2 regions of the Mitsuaria sp. MSU3D genome follow, and region 2 is predicted to be linked to the other one. Evidence: riboswitches for the same ligand, from Rfam matches in the RefSeq annotation. Region 2 holds a riboswitch; the other holds the start of a gene.

Region 1 (7,709 bases), 340 kb from region 2:
CGACAGCGTCTTCTCGCGCGTCGATCCGCCCGCGCCGTAGGTGACGCTGAAGTACTGCGGATTCACCGCGCGCAGCTCCTGCACGACGGTCTTCAGCTTCTCGGTGCCGACGGGCGTGTTGGGCGGGAAGAATTCGATGCTGACAGGCGTCGTCATGGTTTCTGAACCCAGATGAAAAATTCGGTGTTGCCGTCGCCGCCGGTGACGGGGCTTTCGAACCAGCCCCTGACGACGAGGTCGCGCTTCTCGGCGGCCGCCACGGCCTGCTCCTTGAGCACGACGTATTGCGCCTTGTCCTTGACGATGCCGTTCTTGTTCAAGGCCTTCGGGCCCAGCTCGTACTGCGGCTTGATCAGCAGCAGCGCCTGGCCTTGCGGCTTGAGCCAACCGACCACGTGCTTGAGCGTGCCGATCATCGAGATGAAGCTCAGGTCGCCCACGACCAGATCGAAGGGCGCCTCGGGGACGTAGTCCTTCACGTGCATGCCTTCATGGGCCGTGACGCGCGGGTCCGCCTTCAAGGTCTCATGCAGCTGGCTGTGGCCGACATCGATGCCGGTCACGTGCGCCGCGCCGGCCTTGAGCAGCACGTCGGTGAAACCGCCCGCGCTCTGGCCCATGTCCAGCGCCGAGAGGCCTGCCACCGACACACCGACCTTGGCCAGCGCACCTTCGAGCTTGAGCCCGCCGCGCGAGACGTAACGCAGCTCGGCGTCGTCCGTCACGCGCAGGGGGGTGGTCTCGGGCAGGTCCTCGCCGCACTTGCGCACGACGGTCCAGCCCTTGGGGCCTTCCCACTCGACCGCACGCGCGTCGATCAGCCGCTGGGCGGCCGAGCGCGTGGGCGCCAGGCCAAGGGAGAGAAGCAGCTGGTCAGCACGCATGGGTCGGGTCTCGGGTCAGGCTAGGGTCAGTGGATCAATAGCGATAGGTGTCGGGCTTGTACGGGCCTGACTTCGACACGCCGATGTACGCGGCCTGCTCGTCCGTCAGCTCGCTCAACTGCGCGTTCAGCGTCTTCAGCTGCAGGCGGGCGACGTGCTCGTCCAGGTGCTTGGGCAGCACGTAGACCTGGCCGACGGCGTAGGCGTCCTTGTGCGCGAACAGCTCGATCTGGGCGATCGTCTGGTTGGCGAAGCTGGACGACATCACGTAGCTCGGGTGGCCCGTACCGCAGCCCAGGTTCACCAGACGGCCCTTGGCCAGCAGGATGATCCGCTTGCCGTCGGGGAAGATCACGTGGTCGACCTGCGGCTTGATCTCTTCCCACTCGTACTTCTCGATCGAGGCGATGTCGATCTCGTTGTCGAAGTGGCCGATGTTGCAGACGATGGCGTTGTGCTTCATCGCGGCCATGTGCTCATGGCGGATCACGCCCTTGTTGCCGGTCGTGGTGACGAAGATGTCGGCCTTGTCGGCGGCGTATTCCATCGTCACGACGCGGAAGCCCTCCATCGCGGCCTGCAGCGCGCAGATCGGGTCGATCTCGGTGACCCACACCTGCGCCGACAGCGCGCGCATCGCCTGGGCCGAGCCCTTGCCCACGTCGCCATAACCGGCGATCACGGCGATCTTGCCGGCGATCATCACGTCCGTGGCGCGCTTGATGCCGTCCACCAGCGACTCGCGGCAGCCGTACAGGTTGTCGAACTTGCTCTTCGTGACCGAGTCGTTGACGTTGATCGCGCGGAACAGCAGCGTGCCCTTGGCCGACATTTCCTTCAGGCGGTGCACGCCCGTGGTCGTCTCTTCCGTGACGCCGATGATCTCGGCGCTCTTGCGGGTGTACCAGGTGGCGTCCTCGGCGACCTTCTTCTTGATCGCGGCGAACAGGATGCGCTCTTCCTCGCTGCCCGGGTTGGCCAGCACGGACAGGTCCTTCTCGGCCTTCTGGCCCAGGTGCATCAGCAGCGTCGCGTCGCCGCCGTCGTCCAGGATCATGTTCGGGCCTTCGCCCGGCGTGCCCTTGGCGCCGAAGTCGAAGATGCGGTGCGTGTAGTCCCAGTAGTCCTCCAGCGTCTCGCCCTTGTAGGCGAAGACGGGCGTGCCGACGGCGACCAGCGCGGCGGCGGCGTGGTCCTGCGTCGAGAAGATGTTGCACGAGGCCCAGCGGACTTCCGCGCCCAGCGCCTGCAGCGTCTCGACCAGCACGGCGGTCTGGATCGTCATGTGCAGCGAGCCGGTGATGCGCGCGCCCTTGAGCGGCTGCGCGGCGGCATATTCCTCGCGGATGGCCATCAGCGCGGGCATCTCGCTCTCGGCGATCTTGATCTCCTTGCGGCCCCACGCGGCCAGCGACAGGTCTTTGATCAGGTACTGGTCTTGGGCCAGCGGCTTCAGTTGGGCGTTCATGCGGACTCCTGCGAAGAAGGGCCGTCGACACCAACGATCAGGACGCGGGGAGATGCGGAGAGGGCATTTGCCGCTCGGTCCTCACCCGGCCAACGAAGGGTCGACGGGTGAGCGCGGTTGCCATTGCCGCGGACGTGTCGCCGCGCGGCGGTTCCGAGCCTGGCCTCGATGGGATGGGAGGTCGCAACGCTCCTCGGAACAGGGCGCGATTGTAGTCAAGTTCCGGCCGCGGCTCGATGACAGCGTTGCGCTCGGGGCCACAATCGCCCCCCATGCGAACGATCCCCCCGCTCAGCGACTGCCCCCGCGCGGCCTGGCTCCCCCTGCGCGGGGTGCTGACGGACATCGACGACACCCTGACGGCGGATGGCGCCATTGCCCCGGCGGCACTGGACGCGCTGCACCGGCTGCACGCGGCCGGCGTGCCGGTCATTGCGATCACGGGGCGCCCGGCCGGCTGGAGCGAACCGTTCGCGATGGCCTGGCCCCTGCGGGGGATCGTCGCGGAGAACGGTGGGGTGCTGCTGCATCGCGAAGGGGAGGCGCTCGCGACCGAATTTGCCCAGGACGACGCGACGCGATTGGCGAACTTCGCGCGACTGCAGGCGTGCGCGCGGGAGATCGTGGCGACCGTGCCCGGCGCCGTGCTCGCGCGCGACAGCGCCGGCCGGCTGACCGACATCGCCGTCGATCACAGCGAGTTCACGACGCTCGACGACGACGCGATCGCCGCCGTCTGCGACCGGATGCGCGCGCATGGGCTGGTGGCGACGGTCAGTTCGATCCACGTCAACGGCTGGATCGGCGATCACAGCAAGTGGACCGCGGCGCAGTGGGCGGTGAAGCGGCTGACGGGCCTGGACTTCGATCCCGCCGAGTGGGTGTATGTGGGCGACTCGACGAACGATCAATTGATGTTCGAACGCATGCCGCTGTCGGTGGGCGTCGCCAACATCGCGCGTTTCCTGCCGATGCTGGACCACCCGCCCGCTTATGTCACCGCGACCGAGCGCGGCGACGGCTTCGCGGAAGTGGCCCGGGCGCTGCTGTCGACGCGCGGGTAGGCCGGCTCGTCGGCGACCGGGCGGTGGGGACGCGGCTGGCGGCCCTCGACCGGGTCCCAGGCATGACGGCCGACCAGCGCGGAGACGCCCGGCCAGTCATGCCCGCGCGGCAGTACCCGGGCCAGCGCCGCATGGCTGACCCGGCCCCCGAGGGCGACCAGACGCTCCGCCACCTCGATCCGCCGGCGGCGCAGCCGCGGCAGCAGCCAGCGATTGGTCGGACGCTCCCGAAGCACGCTGGGATGCGGCATGCAGCGGTGCTCCGCCATCAGCAGGTGGCGCAGCAGGATCTCGAGTCCGAATGGATCGAGGCCTCGCCAATCAGTGCTCAACCGCGCCAGCGCGAAGCGTAGATTGGCCTGCGCGTCGGAATGCGCGACATGGAAGCGGTTCTGGCCGGTCATGAACATCTGGACCTCCGGAGGGCGGGAGCACCGCGCCGCTGTGGCAAGTGCGGCGCCTGTCCTTGATGTCGGCCATCGAGCCTCAGTTCTGAACCGGGGGATGTCCCCGAAAACGTCACGAAAGGAAAGCACCCCGTGGAGGGGGCGGCGGACTCGCCAAAAGGAAAGGGCCGCGCGAGGCGGCCCTTCGGGTGGGGTTCGGAGAATCGTCAGGACTTCGACGTTCAGGACGCCTCGGGATGGCGCGACTTCCAGGCACGCAGGGCCTGCCGGTACGCGTCCATCGCCAGATCGTGCAGGTCGAAGATGCACGGGTCGCAGCCGTTGCCGCAGCACGCATCGATGTCCGGCTGCGGCGGCGGCACGGGCATCGGATCGTCGCCGGCCTCGAGCGAGGCCGGAACGGCGGCGGAGTCGGACTGGGCGTCGGTCATGGCTGGCGATTCTCGCGCGGGGGGCCTGGGGCCTCCCGCGGCAAGGCGCGTCAGCGACGGACCGGCGGCGGGCCCGAGTGGTTCGAACGCTGCAGGTGACGGAAGGTGATCCGGCCCTTGGTCAGGTCGTACGGCGACATTTCCAGGGAGACGGCATCGCCGGCCAGGATGCGGATGTGATGCTTGCGCATCTTGCCGCCCGTGTAGGCGATGACCTGATGGCCGTTTTCCAGCGTCACGCGAAAGCGCGAGTCCGGCAGGATTTCGTTGACGACACCCTGCATCTCGATCAGTTCTTCCTTGGCCATATGGCTTGCTCCATTCTTGAAAATGAAAAGGGCGCCAGCCGCGGTCTGCCGCAGGCCCTCGCCTCGGGAATCAGCGGCGCGCGGCTCAGTGGCTGCGCGCCCAGGCGGTGCCTTCGGTCTCCGCGTAGCGCAACGCGGCGCGGCGGGTCTCGAAGGTCGGCACGAATCGCATGACACGATCAATGCTGGCCATGCCGCGTCCCGACTGGATCGAGACGGCCGCGGCGAATCCGCCGTCGGCATGGGGTTTGGTCATCGGTGAGACAAGGAATCGCCCCACCTCAATGCGTTTGTTCTGCATCGTTATTTTGAGGTGTGCGCCTTGACAGGCAATCGCAATAAGCAACCGTCTTGGCGCGGTGTGGGAAGGTGTGTCACTCCGATTCGATGATACGAACAGAAGAGGCACGGAAAGTGGCTTCTGATGCCAATCAGCCGAATGGCGAACAGGCAGACCGAAGCCAGAAACGCTCAAGCGCACGAACCGGGGGGTGATGCTGGTGCGAGCCGCTCGCAGAAGGGTCCTTGGGAGGGACCGGAGGGGCTGCAGAAGAAGACCTGAAGAGGGTGGTCTTGTGCGAGTCAAGTCGGGGAATATAACACAAGGGCCGTTGGCGCGCATCCCCGGGTGTTGCGGCGGCGCCGGAACGGTACTTTGGCGGATCGTGCAAGCGGTGCGCCGGAATCGGCATGGGCGATCGCCGCCCCGTTCCTACGATTCATCCGTCCCCCAACACCGGCCCCGGCACCTCATGCCGCTGGCCCGAACCCCCTGAAGGACGGAACTCCATGAGCAAGATCTGGTTCATCACCGGCGCCAACCGCGGTTTCGGTCGCGAGATCGCCCAGGCGGCGCTGACCGCCGGCGACCGTGTCGTCGCCACCGGCCGCAACGTCGACGCGCTGAAGACGGCATATGCGGATCACGGCGAGGCCGTGCTGTGCCTCCCGCTGGACGTCAGCCGCGAGGCCGATGCTGTCCACGCGGTCGAGCAGGCCGTTGCCCGCTTCGGCCGCATCGACGTGCTGGTCAACAACGCCGGCTACGGCCAGCTCGGCCTGTTCGAGGAAATCAGCGCCGCCGACATCGAGCGCCAGTTCGCCACCAACGTCTTCGGCCTGATGCATGTCACCCGCGCGGTGTTGCCGGTGATGCGTCGTCAGCGCGACGGGCACATCCTGAACATCGCGTCGGTCGGCGGCTTCCGCGGCTTCGATGGCGCGGCGGTGTACTGCGCGACGAAGTTCGCCGTCGACGGCTTCACCGCGTCGCTGGCGCCCGAGCTCGCCGGCTTCAACATCCGCGTGACGGTCGTCGAGCCGGGCTTCTTCCGCACCGATTTCCTGGATGCCAGTTCGGTCCGCTACGGCACGCAGTCCATCGCGGATTACGCGACGTTGCCCACGCCGCCGCTGTCGACCTATGAGGCCTACAACCACCAGCAACCCGGTGATCCGGCGAAGCTGGGGCGGGCCTTCGTCGAACTGGCCGCGATGCCGACGCCGCCGCTGCATTTCGTGGCGGGCTCGGACGCGCTCGGCATGGCGCGCGAGACCTTCGGCCAGCGGATGGCGGAGGTCGAGGCCCACGCGGGGCTGTCGGCCTCGCTGGATCGCGACGGCGTCTGACCGACCGTCTCGGGCGGGCCTCCGGCAACGGTCACGGGGCGCGGCTACCATCGCGCCCCAGGACAGGTCGGCCGGGGAGGGCGCGATGGATCGAGGAGGCGCGCCCGCATGACGGCGTCGCATTGGCAGCGTCCCGCAGGCAGGCGGCGATGGATCGGGCTGGCTGCGGCGCTGCTGGTGCAGGCCGCCTTCCTGTCGATGCTGTGGATGGACCACGGTTGGCGAGGGCGCAGGACCTCCGAGGGCCCCCGGCTGACCGAGGTGCGGCTGCTGCCGCTCCCGAAGAGCCGCGAGACACCGCCCGCGGCTCGACCACAACTCGAGCGACGTCGGCTCGATGTTCCGCGGTTGCAGACGCCGATCCTCGTGGCGCCGCCCGAGGTGACGATCACCGCCGCGCCGCCGTCGACGTCGATCCAGACGGTGGCGGCACCGGCACTGCCGGCCTCGGGGGCGTCCGCGCCCCTCGGCAACGGGCGCACGACGCTCAACCTCGCGCTGCCGAAAGCCGGTCCCGCCTCCGATGCGCGCGTGCGCATGGCCGATCAGATCCGCAACGACGACCGCTCCCACAGCGCGCCGCGCACCGTCGAGTCCGCGATCGCGGACGCCGCCGGCACCCTGCCCATCGTGTCGAGCGTGTCGACGAGCGGCTCGGGCTCCAAGGTGATCCGCCAGGGCAGCAAGTGCACGCGGGTCTACGAGAACCGCGTCGCCGCCATCAACCCGACCGACGATCGTCTCAAGGACGCGCCAGCGATGGTGGGGAACTGCTTCAGCAAGTGAGGGCGTCCGGCCCGGGGGGCATGGGGCGCCGACCGGGGCGCCAACCGGATCGCGGCGGCGCTCAGGCCGTGAACCGCGAGGCCGGCGTGTCGCGCCGCTTCGCTGCGTCGCGTGACGGCGGCGCACCGTAAAGGCGGCTGTACTCGCGGCTGAATTGCGACGGGCTCTCGTACCCGACCGCATGGCCGGCACGCGCGACTTCCAGGCCCTCGGCGATCAGCAGCCGGCGGGCCTCCTGCAGTCGCAGCTGCTTCTGGTACTGCAAGGGACTCATCGACGTCAGCGCGCGGAAATGGTGGTGCAGCGACGACGCGCTCATGTGCGCCTCCTTGGCCAGCGACTCGATGCGCAGCGGTTGCGCGTAATGCGCCTTCAGCCAGCGGATCGCGCGGTGCACGCGCTGCGTCTGGCTGTCGGCGCGCGCGACCTGCGCCAGACGCTCGCCCTGCTCGCTGCGCAGCACGCGGTAGACCAGCTCGCGCATCGCCATGGCCGCGAGCGCGGCCTGGTCCTCCGGATGATCGAGCAGCCGCATCAGGCGCGCCGATGCGTCGAGCATCTCCGCCGTGACCGCGCTGACGAAGAGGCCGCGGCCGAGGTCATCGCCCTCGGCGTTGCCCGTCGATGTGGCCGGCGCCACTGTTGCCACAGGTGCCCCAGACGCGGCGGCCGCCCGAGGCGGACCGCTCCGCGCGACCAGCTCCGCCACTTCCTCCGGATCGAAGTCCAGGC
Region 2 (7,709 bases):
AAGCGCAGGTCGACGGCCAGGAAACCGCGCTGACCGTCGAGCCAGACCGACCATTGCAGCGCCGGGCGGCCCGCGCCGCGGGCCAGGTCGCGCCGCAGCAGCCACCGGCCGCCGTCGCGCGCGATCACCTCGAAATCCCAGTCGCTGACGCCCGTCGGACCAGCCACCGGCACGCGCAGGCGCTGCCCGATGTAGGGCGCGGGTTCGGCGGCCATCATGGCGGCCACCTGCAGCCACCACGACAGGCGGTCCTGCGTGCCAGCCGACAGCGGAAAGGCGCGCGCGCCTACAAGCAGAACCGGACGCGCGGCGTCACGGTCGAAGATCTGCAGCTCCCGTTCGCGACCCTGGCGCGACACGCGGTGCAGCTCCGGCTGCAAACCTTGCGGACCGACGCGGCCTTCGCTGTGCCAGACCGGCAGCTCGCGATCGCCCGAGCGGCGTTCGAGCGTGATGTCGTAGCGCCCGTTCCCGATGTGGAAGTTCAAGGCGGCCTCGCCGGGTTGGCCGTCGATGACGAAGGCGTAGGCGAGGGCGCCGTCGCCGCGCAGCGGCAGCGCGAGCAGCGCTGGCACGGGCCGGGTTTCGGGATCGGGAGCGGGCCTGGGACGCGATGGCGTGCGCGGCGTGGCGGGCGGAGCGGCCACGGGCGCGACCGCTTCGGGCTTGGGCGGGCGCGGCGCCTCGATGACGCGGGTCGACACCACCGGCGCATCGATCGCCTGCGGCGGCGGACGCTGAGACAGCGCACCGATCGCCGCCGCGTGCAGCACCAGCGCCCCCGCGACGGCCGTCGCGAGCGCGACCCGATCCTGAGGTGAAAATGCCGCCAACGATCGCCCGACGAATGACTGTCCGCCCACCACAATGAAACTCGCAACCTACCGCGACGGATCCCGCGACGGCCAACTGGTGGTCGTGTCGCGAGACCTGAGTCAGGCATGCTATGCCAACGGCATCGCGACGCGCCTGCAACAGGTGCTCGACGACTGGAATTTCATGGCGCCTCAGCTGGAGATGCTGTCGCAGTCGCTGAATCACGGCCGCGCGCGGCATGCGTTCGCGTTCGACCCGAAGCAATGCCTGGCACCGCTGCCGCGCCTGGCCGGCTGGATCGCCGGCGAGGCCTACCCGGACCAGGGTCAGGCCTTGCGCGAGCGCGGCCTCGCGTGGCCGGAGCGCCTCAGCGCCCCGTTGCTGCGTGCCGGCGGCGCCGAGGCGCTGCTCGGTCCGACCGAACTGCTGGACCTGCGCACGCCGGGGCTGGAACCCGAGCCGCAGCTCGCCGTGCTCACCGGCGACCTGGCGCAGGGCGCGGTGCCGTCGCAGGCGCTGGAGTCGATCCGGCTGCTGATGCTGGTCAGCGACTGGGTGCTGCGGCCGGTGCAGCAGGAGGAACTCGCCAACGGCTGGCCGGCGCTGCACAGCCGCCCGGCGCTGCAGTTCGCGCCGGTCGCCGTCACACCCGACGAACTGCCCGGTGCGTGGTACCTCGGACGCGCGGCGCTGCAGCTGCAGGTGATGCGCAACGGACGCAAGCAGGCGGTCGTCGACGCGAAGACCGGCATGCGCTGGTCCTTCGGCGACCTGCTCGCCGAGGCGGCCCTCAACCGGCCGCTGCGCGCCGGCACGCTGGTCGGCGCGGGCACGCCGGTGCTCGGCAAGCCGGTGGTGCTGGAGGCCGGGGACAGCCTGCGCATCGAGTTCAAGCTCGGCGACGGTCCCGGCCCGTTCGGCGCCATCGACATGGATCTCGCGGAGTCGGAAGATGCAACGTCCGACGACGCCGGCCTCGACGAGAACACCGAGCACACCGAGCACACCGAGAACGCCGAGAACGCCGAGAACACCGACGACAGGCCCTCGAACGCCGCCGCCGCCTCGGAAGGCGCTGCCGAGGCGGCGATCGAAGCCGAGAAAGCGACCCCCACTGAAGCTCAAGAAGGAGACACCGATGAACCTGCTTCGCCGTGACCTGATCGCGCTGCTGGGCGCGGGCTGCGCCTCGCCGTGGGCGATGGCGTTGAGCCTGAGCGAGGGCGACGCCGCCTCCGGCGTGCGCGCGGCCCTCGAGCGCGGCGCCCAGGCGGCGCTCGCCAACCTGGGTCGCACCGACGGTTTCCTCGGCAACCCTCAGGTGAAGATCGAGCTCCCCGGCGCCTTGAAGGACGCCGCGCGCCTGCTGCGCACGACCGGCCAGGGCAGGCGCATCGACGACCTGATCACCTCGATGAACCGCGCCGCCGAACAGGCGATGCCCGAGGCGCGCCAGCTGCTGGTGACCACCGTGCGCAACATCAGCGTCGAGGACGCGGTGAGGATCGTGCGTGGCGGCGACAACGCGGTGACGCAGTTCTTCGAGGACAAGACCCGCTCGCCGCTGACGACGAAGTTCCTGCCCATCGTCACGAAGGCCACCGAGCGCCAGTCGCTGAGCGAGAAGTACAACGCGGTCGCCGGCAAGGCCTCCGGGTTCGGCCTCATCCGCAAGGAAGACGCCAACCTGCAGGGCTACGTCACCGACAAGGCGCTGGACGGCCTGTACTTCATGATCGGCCAGGAGGAGAAGAAGATCCGCCAGGACCCGGTCGGCACCGGAAGCGCCATCCTGAAGAAGGTCTTCGGCGGTTGAGAACGATGGGGCGGGGCGGGGCTTCCTACAATCGAGCCCCATGAACGCCCCGACCTCCGCCCGTCCCGCCGTCGCCTACACCCGCGGCGCCGCCTTGCCTGCCATCCTGGCGCAACGCATCGCCGTCCTCGACGGCGCGATGGGCACGATGATCCAGCGCTACAAGCTGACGGAAGCCGACTTCCGCGGTGAGCGCTTCGCCGATCATCCCAAGGACCTCAAGGGCAACAACGACCTGCTGGTGTTGACGAAGCCCGAGGTCATCAGCGAGATCCACCGCCAGTACCTCGACGCCGGCGCCGACATCATCGAGACCAACACCTTCGGCACGACCACCGTCGCGCAGGAGGACTACGGCCTCGAGGCCTACGCCTACGAGATGAACGTCGCCGCCGCGCGCCTGGCGCGCGAGGCCTGCGATGCGTTCAGCACGCCGGAGAAGCCGCGCTTCGCGGCCGGCGCGCTCGGCCCGACGCCGCGCACGGCCTCGATCAGCCCGGACGTCAACGACCCCGGCGCCCGCAACGTCGACTTCGACACCCTGCGCGCGGCCTACTACGACCAGGCCAAGGCAATGCTCGAAGGCGGCGTCGACCTGTTCCTGATCGAGACCATCTTCGACACGCTGAACGCCAAGGCCGCCATCTTCGCGGTCGACCAGCTGATGGACGACACCGGCGAGCGTCTGCCGGTGATCATCTCCGGCACGGTGACCGACGCGTCGGGCCGCATCCTGTCGGGGCAGACGGTGACGGCGTTCTGGCACTCGGTGCGGCACGCGCAGCCGATCGCGATCGGCTTGAACTGCGCGCTCGGCGCGGCGCTGATGCGGCCTTACATCGAGGAACTCTCGAAGGCGGCCGGCGACACGCCGATCTCCTGCTATCCGAACGCCGGCCTGCCCAACCCGATGAGCGACACCGGCTTCGACGAGACGCCGGACGTCACCGGCCGTCTGGTCGGCGAGTTCGCCGCCGCGGGTTTCCTGAACATCGCGGGCGGCTGCTGCGGCACGACGCCGGATCACATCCGGGCGATCGCGCAGAAGGTCTCCGCCTACCAGCCGCGTCGCTGGGGCAGCAAGCTCTTCAGCGGGCTGGTCGCCGAAGAGGTCTGAGCCTCAATACAACTTCAGCATCGCGTCCATGTTGATCCGCAGGCGGATCTCATGCGGCGCGAGGCTGGCCGTGATGGCCTGCGCCTGCAGCCGCGTGTCGCGCAGCACCGGCACGGTCAACGGCGTGCCGCTGCGGCCGACCAGCGAGGCCACGAGCGGCGCGTTGGCGCTGTGGCCGCGCTTGAGCACCATGCCTTCCTCGCCGTTGGCCAGCCGGGCCAACGAGCCCGGCGGGTAGAGACCGATCGCCTTGATCAGCGCGGCACCGGCCTCGTCGGGTTGCTGGAGTTCGTCGAGGTAGACCGCCCGCGCCGCCTGTGCCGCGGACAGCGGCCGGCGGCTGCGTCGCGGGCTGAGGCGGGCGCCATACACGTCGATGCGCCGGAGCAGCCGCGCCATCAGCTCGCCGTCCGATCGGCCCGCCAGGGGGCCCGGACCGGCGTCGTGATGCAGCCGCACGGCGGTCAGCCAGTCCTCGTCGTCCACGCCGATCGCCTGCAGCGTCGCCGCCGCGCGGTCGCCGTGCCCGGCCAACTGCTCGCGCTGCGCGTCGCCGAGCGCTTGCGGACGCATCGCGTGCTGGTCCTGCTGCGCGCCGCTGTCCAGGTTCATCGTCAGCGCCGCCAGGCCGAGCGTGCGACGGCGGCCTTCACCCCAGCCGAGCTGGCGCGTCGTCATCTCGACCAGCGCCAGCGACAGCAGCGCATGCCGCGCGCTGTACTGCAGCGGCTCCTGGCCGGCGTCGTGCACCAGCATCGCCAGCGAGGCGTCCGGCTGCTGCGTCAGCCGGGCCAGCACCTTGTCGAGCAGTTCGCTCAGGCGCAGCAGGAATTCCGGCCGTCGCGGATCACGCAGCACCTGCTGCGCATGCCATTGCAGGTCGGCCCAGATGGCGGTGTGCGCCGGCGACGTCGACTGCGGCATGGGCATCGGACGCGTGGGCTTGTATTCCGCGGTAGCGTTGGCCAGCGCGGACATCGACGCGCCTTGCAGCATCATCGTGTCGAGCTTGTGGGCGAGGGCGCGCTGGTACTCGCGCGTCTCGTGCGCCTGCACCCACGGCCCGCGGGCCAGCAGGTCGCGCACCTGCGGCGTGTCGGGCAGCGGATGCCCGGAGGCGAACAGCAGATGTCCCGCCGCGTCGCGCAGCGAGAACGTCAGCACCTGTCCCACGCGCAGGCTGTTGGGAGGAAGTTGGACCAGATCCACGGTGGCTTCCCATCGACGTGTCGTCGTCTTGTCGTTGTGCCGCGCAGGATACGGGCGCACCTGGGCCGGGAAGGCAATACGGCACGAACAAACCAGGGCCGGACCGGTAGAATGCACGCTGTTCCCGCTACCAGCAAGGCCGCACCGCGCCCCTGCGGCGGCGGTGGTTTCCGAGGAGCGTTGCGACAGGTCCCGTCACCCGGGTTCCCGCCAGGCTCGGAACGGCGGTGTCGGACCCCTGGACCCCGCCTCACAACGGCGCTCACCGACCCGCGTTCCGCGGGGTTGCGGTGAGTTGCGCGGCCCCGTCTTTCGTTTCAGCTCACGTCCAGCTTCGAAAAGCGCCGCCGCCATGTCCGCCCCGAATTCCGCCTCCGCTTCCGCTGCTTCCGATCTTTCCGCCGCGCCGGCCTCGCCCGTGGCCGTGCCGCCGATGAAGCTCTCCGGCCTGGAGCCGGTGAACATCGGCGCCGGCACGCTGTTCGTGAACATTGGCGAACGCACCAACGTCACCGGCTCGAAGGCCTTCGCGCGGCTGATCCTGAACGGCGAGTTCGAGGCCGCGCTGAGCGTCGCCCGTCAGCAGGTCGAGAACGGCGCGCAGGTCATCGACATCAACATGGACGAGGCCATGCTCGACAGCAAGGCCGCGATGGTGCGCTTCCTCAACCTGATCGCCTCGGAGCCCGAGATCGCGCGCGTGCCGATCATGATCGACTCGTCCAAGTGGGAGGTGATCGAGGCCGGCCTGAAGTGCATCCAGGGCAAGGGCATCGTCAACTCGATCTCGCTGAAGGAAGGCGAGACGGAGTTCCGCCGCCAGGCCAAGCTGATCCGCCGCTACGGCGCGGCCACGGTGGTGATGGCCTTCGACGAGACCGGCCAGGCCGATACCTACCAGCGCAAGATCGAGATCTGCACCCGGGCCTACCGCATGCTGGTCGACGAGATCGGCTTCCCGCCCGAGGACATCATCTTCGACCCCAACATCTTCGCGATCGCCACGGGGATCGAGGAGCACAACAACTACGCCGTCGACTTCATCGAGGCGACGCGCTGGATCAAGAAGAACTTGCCCGGCGCGAAGGTCAGCGGGGGCGTTTCGAACGTGTCGTTCAGCTTCCGCGGCAACGAGCCGGTGCGCGAGGCCATCCACACGGTCTTCCTGTACCACGCGATCCAGGCCGGCATGGACATGGGCATCGTCAACGCCGGCATGGTCGGCGTCTACGACGAGATCCCCGCCGACCTGCGCGAGCGCGTCGAGGACGTGGTGCTGAACCGCCGCGAGGATTCGACCGAGCGGCTGCTCGAGGTCGCCGAGACGGTCAAGGGCGCCGCCAAGGACGACAGCGCCAAGCTGGCCTGGCGCGCCGGCGACGTCGCGGCGCGGCTGTCGCATGCGCTGATCCATGGCATCACCGACTTCATCGTCGAGGACACCGAGGAGGCCTGGCAGGGCATCCTTGCCCAGGGCGGCCGGCCGCTGCACGTGATCGAAGGGCCGCTGATGGCCGGCATGAACGTCGTCGGCGACCTGTTCGGCGCCGGCAAGATGTTCCTGCCGCAGGTGGTGAAGAGCGCCCGCGTGATGAAGTCCGCGGTCGCGCACCTGGTGCCCTACATCGAGGAAGAGAAGCGGCTGATGGCCGCCGCCGGCGAGGACGTGCGCTCCAAGGGCAAGATCGTCATCGCGACGGTGAAGGGCGACGTGCACGACATCGGCAAGAACATCGTCACGGTGGTCCTGCAGTGCAACAACTTCGAGGTCGTCAACATGGGCGTGATGGTCCCGTGCCAGGACATCCTCGCGAAGGCCAAGGTCGAGGGCGCGGACATCATCGGGCTGTCGGGCCTGATCACGCCCAGCCTCGAGGAGATGCAGTACGTCGCCGCAGAGATGCAGCGCGACGACTACTTCCGCATGAAGAAGATCCCGCTGCTGATCGGCGGCGCGACGACCAGCCGCGTGCACACGGCCGTCAAGATCTCGCCGCACTACGAAGGCCCGGTGGTCTACGTGCCGGACGCGTCGCGCTCGGTGGGCGTGTGTTCGGAACTGCTGTCGGATGAGCGCGCGACGCGTTTCATCGACGAGCTGAAGTCCGACTACGAGAAGGTCCGCGAGCTCCACGCCAACAAGAAGCAGACCCCGCTGGTGACGCTGGCGCAGGCGCGCGCGAACAAGCACCGCGCCGACTTCACGACCTACACGCCGGCGGTGCCGCGCTTCGTCGGCCGGCGCCAGTTCCGCAACTACGACCTGGCCGAACTTGCGCAGTGCATCGACTGGGGCCCGTTCTTCCAGACCTGGGACCTGGCGGGGCCGTTCCCGGCCATCCTGAAGGACGAGATCGTCGGCGCCGAGGCGCAGCGTGTCTTCAGCGACGGCAAGCGCATGCTGCAGCGGCTGATCGAGGGCCGCTGGCTGACTGCCAGTGGCGTGATGGGCCTGTACCCCGCCGCGCAGGTCAACGACGACGACATCGAAATCTACAGCGACGAGTCGCGCACCGAGGTGCTGATGACCTGGCGCGGCCTGCGCATGCAGACCGAGCGGCCGGTGGTCGACGGCGTGCGCCGGCCCAATCGCGCGCTGGCCGACTTCATCGCCGCCAAGGGCACGGTGCCGGACTACATCGGGCTGTTCGCGGTCACCGCCGGGCTCGGCGTGGACAAGAAGGAGCAGCAGTTCATCGACGACCTGGACGACTACTCCGCGATCATGCTGAAGGCGCTGGCGGACCGCCT

The links. Region 2 has a riboswitch for S-adenosylhomocysteine ahead of metH (methionine synthase). Riboswitches for the same ligand answer to the same signal wherever they lie in the genome.
Region 1: linked by a shared signal. The riboswitch ahead of ahcY (adenosylhomocysteinase) and the one ahead of metH (methionine synthase) in region 2 are both predicted to bind S-adenosylhomocysteine.

The regions. Positions count from the first base shown of each region.
Region 1 covers NZ_CP200314.1:5,705,460-5,713,168, forward strand. Annotated here, with positions in the region: gene metF (methylenetetrahydrofolate reductase [NAD(P)H]) at 1-156, opposite strand, end outside; gene AC1VNM_RS25200 (TlyA family RNA methyltransferase) at 153-884, opposite strand; gene ahcY (adenosylhomocysteinase) at 919-2,352, opposite strand; S-adenosyl-L-homocysteine riboswitch at 2,455-2,553, opposite strand; gene AC1VNM_RS25210 (HAD family hydrolase) at 2,625-3,416, shown strand; gene AC1VNM_RS25215 (hypothetical protein) at 3,344-3,826, opposite strand; gene AC1VNM_RS25220 (oxidoreductase-like domain-containing protein) at 4,045-4,254, opposite strand; gene infA (translation initiation factor IF-1) at 4,305-4,562, opposite strand; gene AC1VNM_RS25230 (hypothetical protein) at 4,648-4,818, opposite strand; gene AC1VNM_RS25235 (oxidoreductase) at 5,352-6,191, shown strand; gene AC1VNM_RS25240 (hypothetical protein) at 6,300-6,977, shown strand; gene AC1VNM_RS25245 (AraC family transcriptional regulator) at 7,039-7,709, opposite strand, start outside.
Region 2 covers NZ_CP200314.1:5,362,361-5,370,069, forward strand. Annotated here, with positions in the region: gene AC1VNM_RS23600 (hypothetical protein) at 1-833, opposite strand, end outside; gene AC1VNM_RS23605 (fumarylacetoacetate hydrolase family protein) at 868-1,974, shown strand; gene AC1VNM_RS23610 (DUF4197 domain-containing protein) at 1,955-2,632, shown strand; gene AC1VNM_RS23615 (homocysteine S-methyltransferase family protein) at 2,673-3,749, shown strand; gene AC1VNM_RS23620 (HD-GYP domain-containing protein) at 3,753-4,958, opposite strand; S-adenosyl-L-homocysteine riboswitch at 5,125-5,229, shown strand; gene metH (methionine synthase) at 5,311-7,709, shown strand, end outside.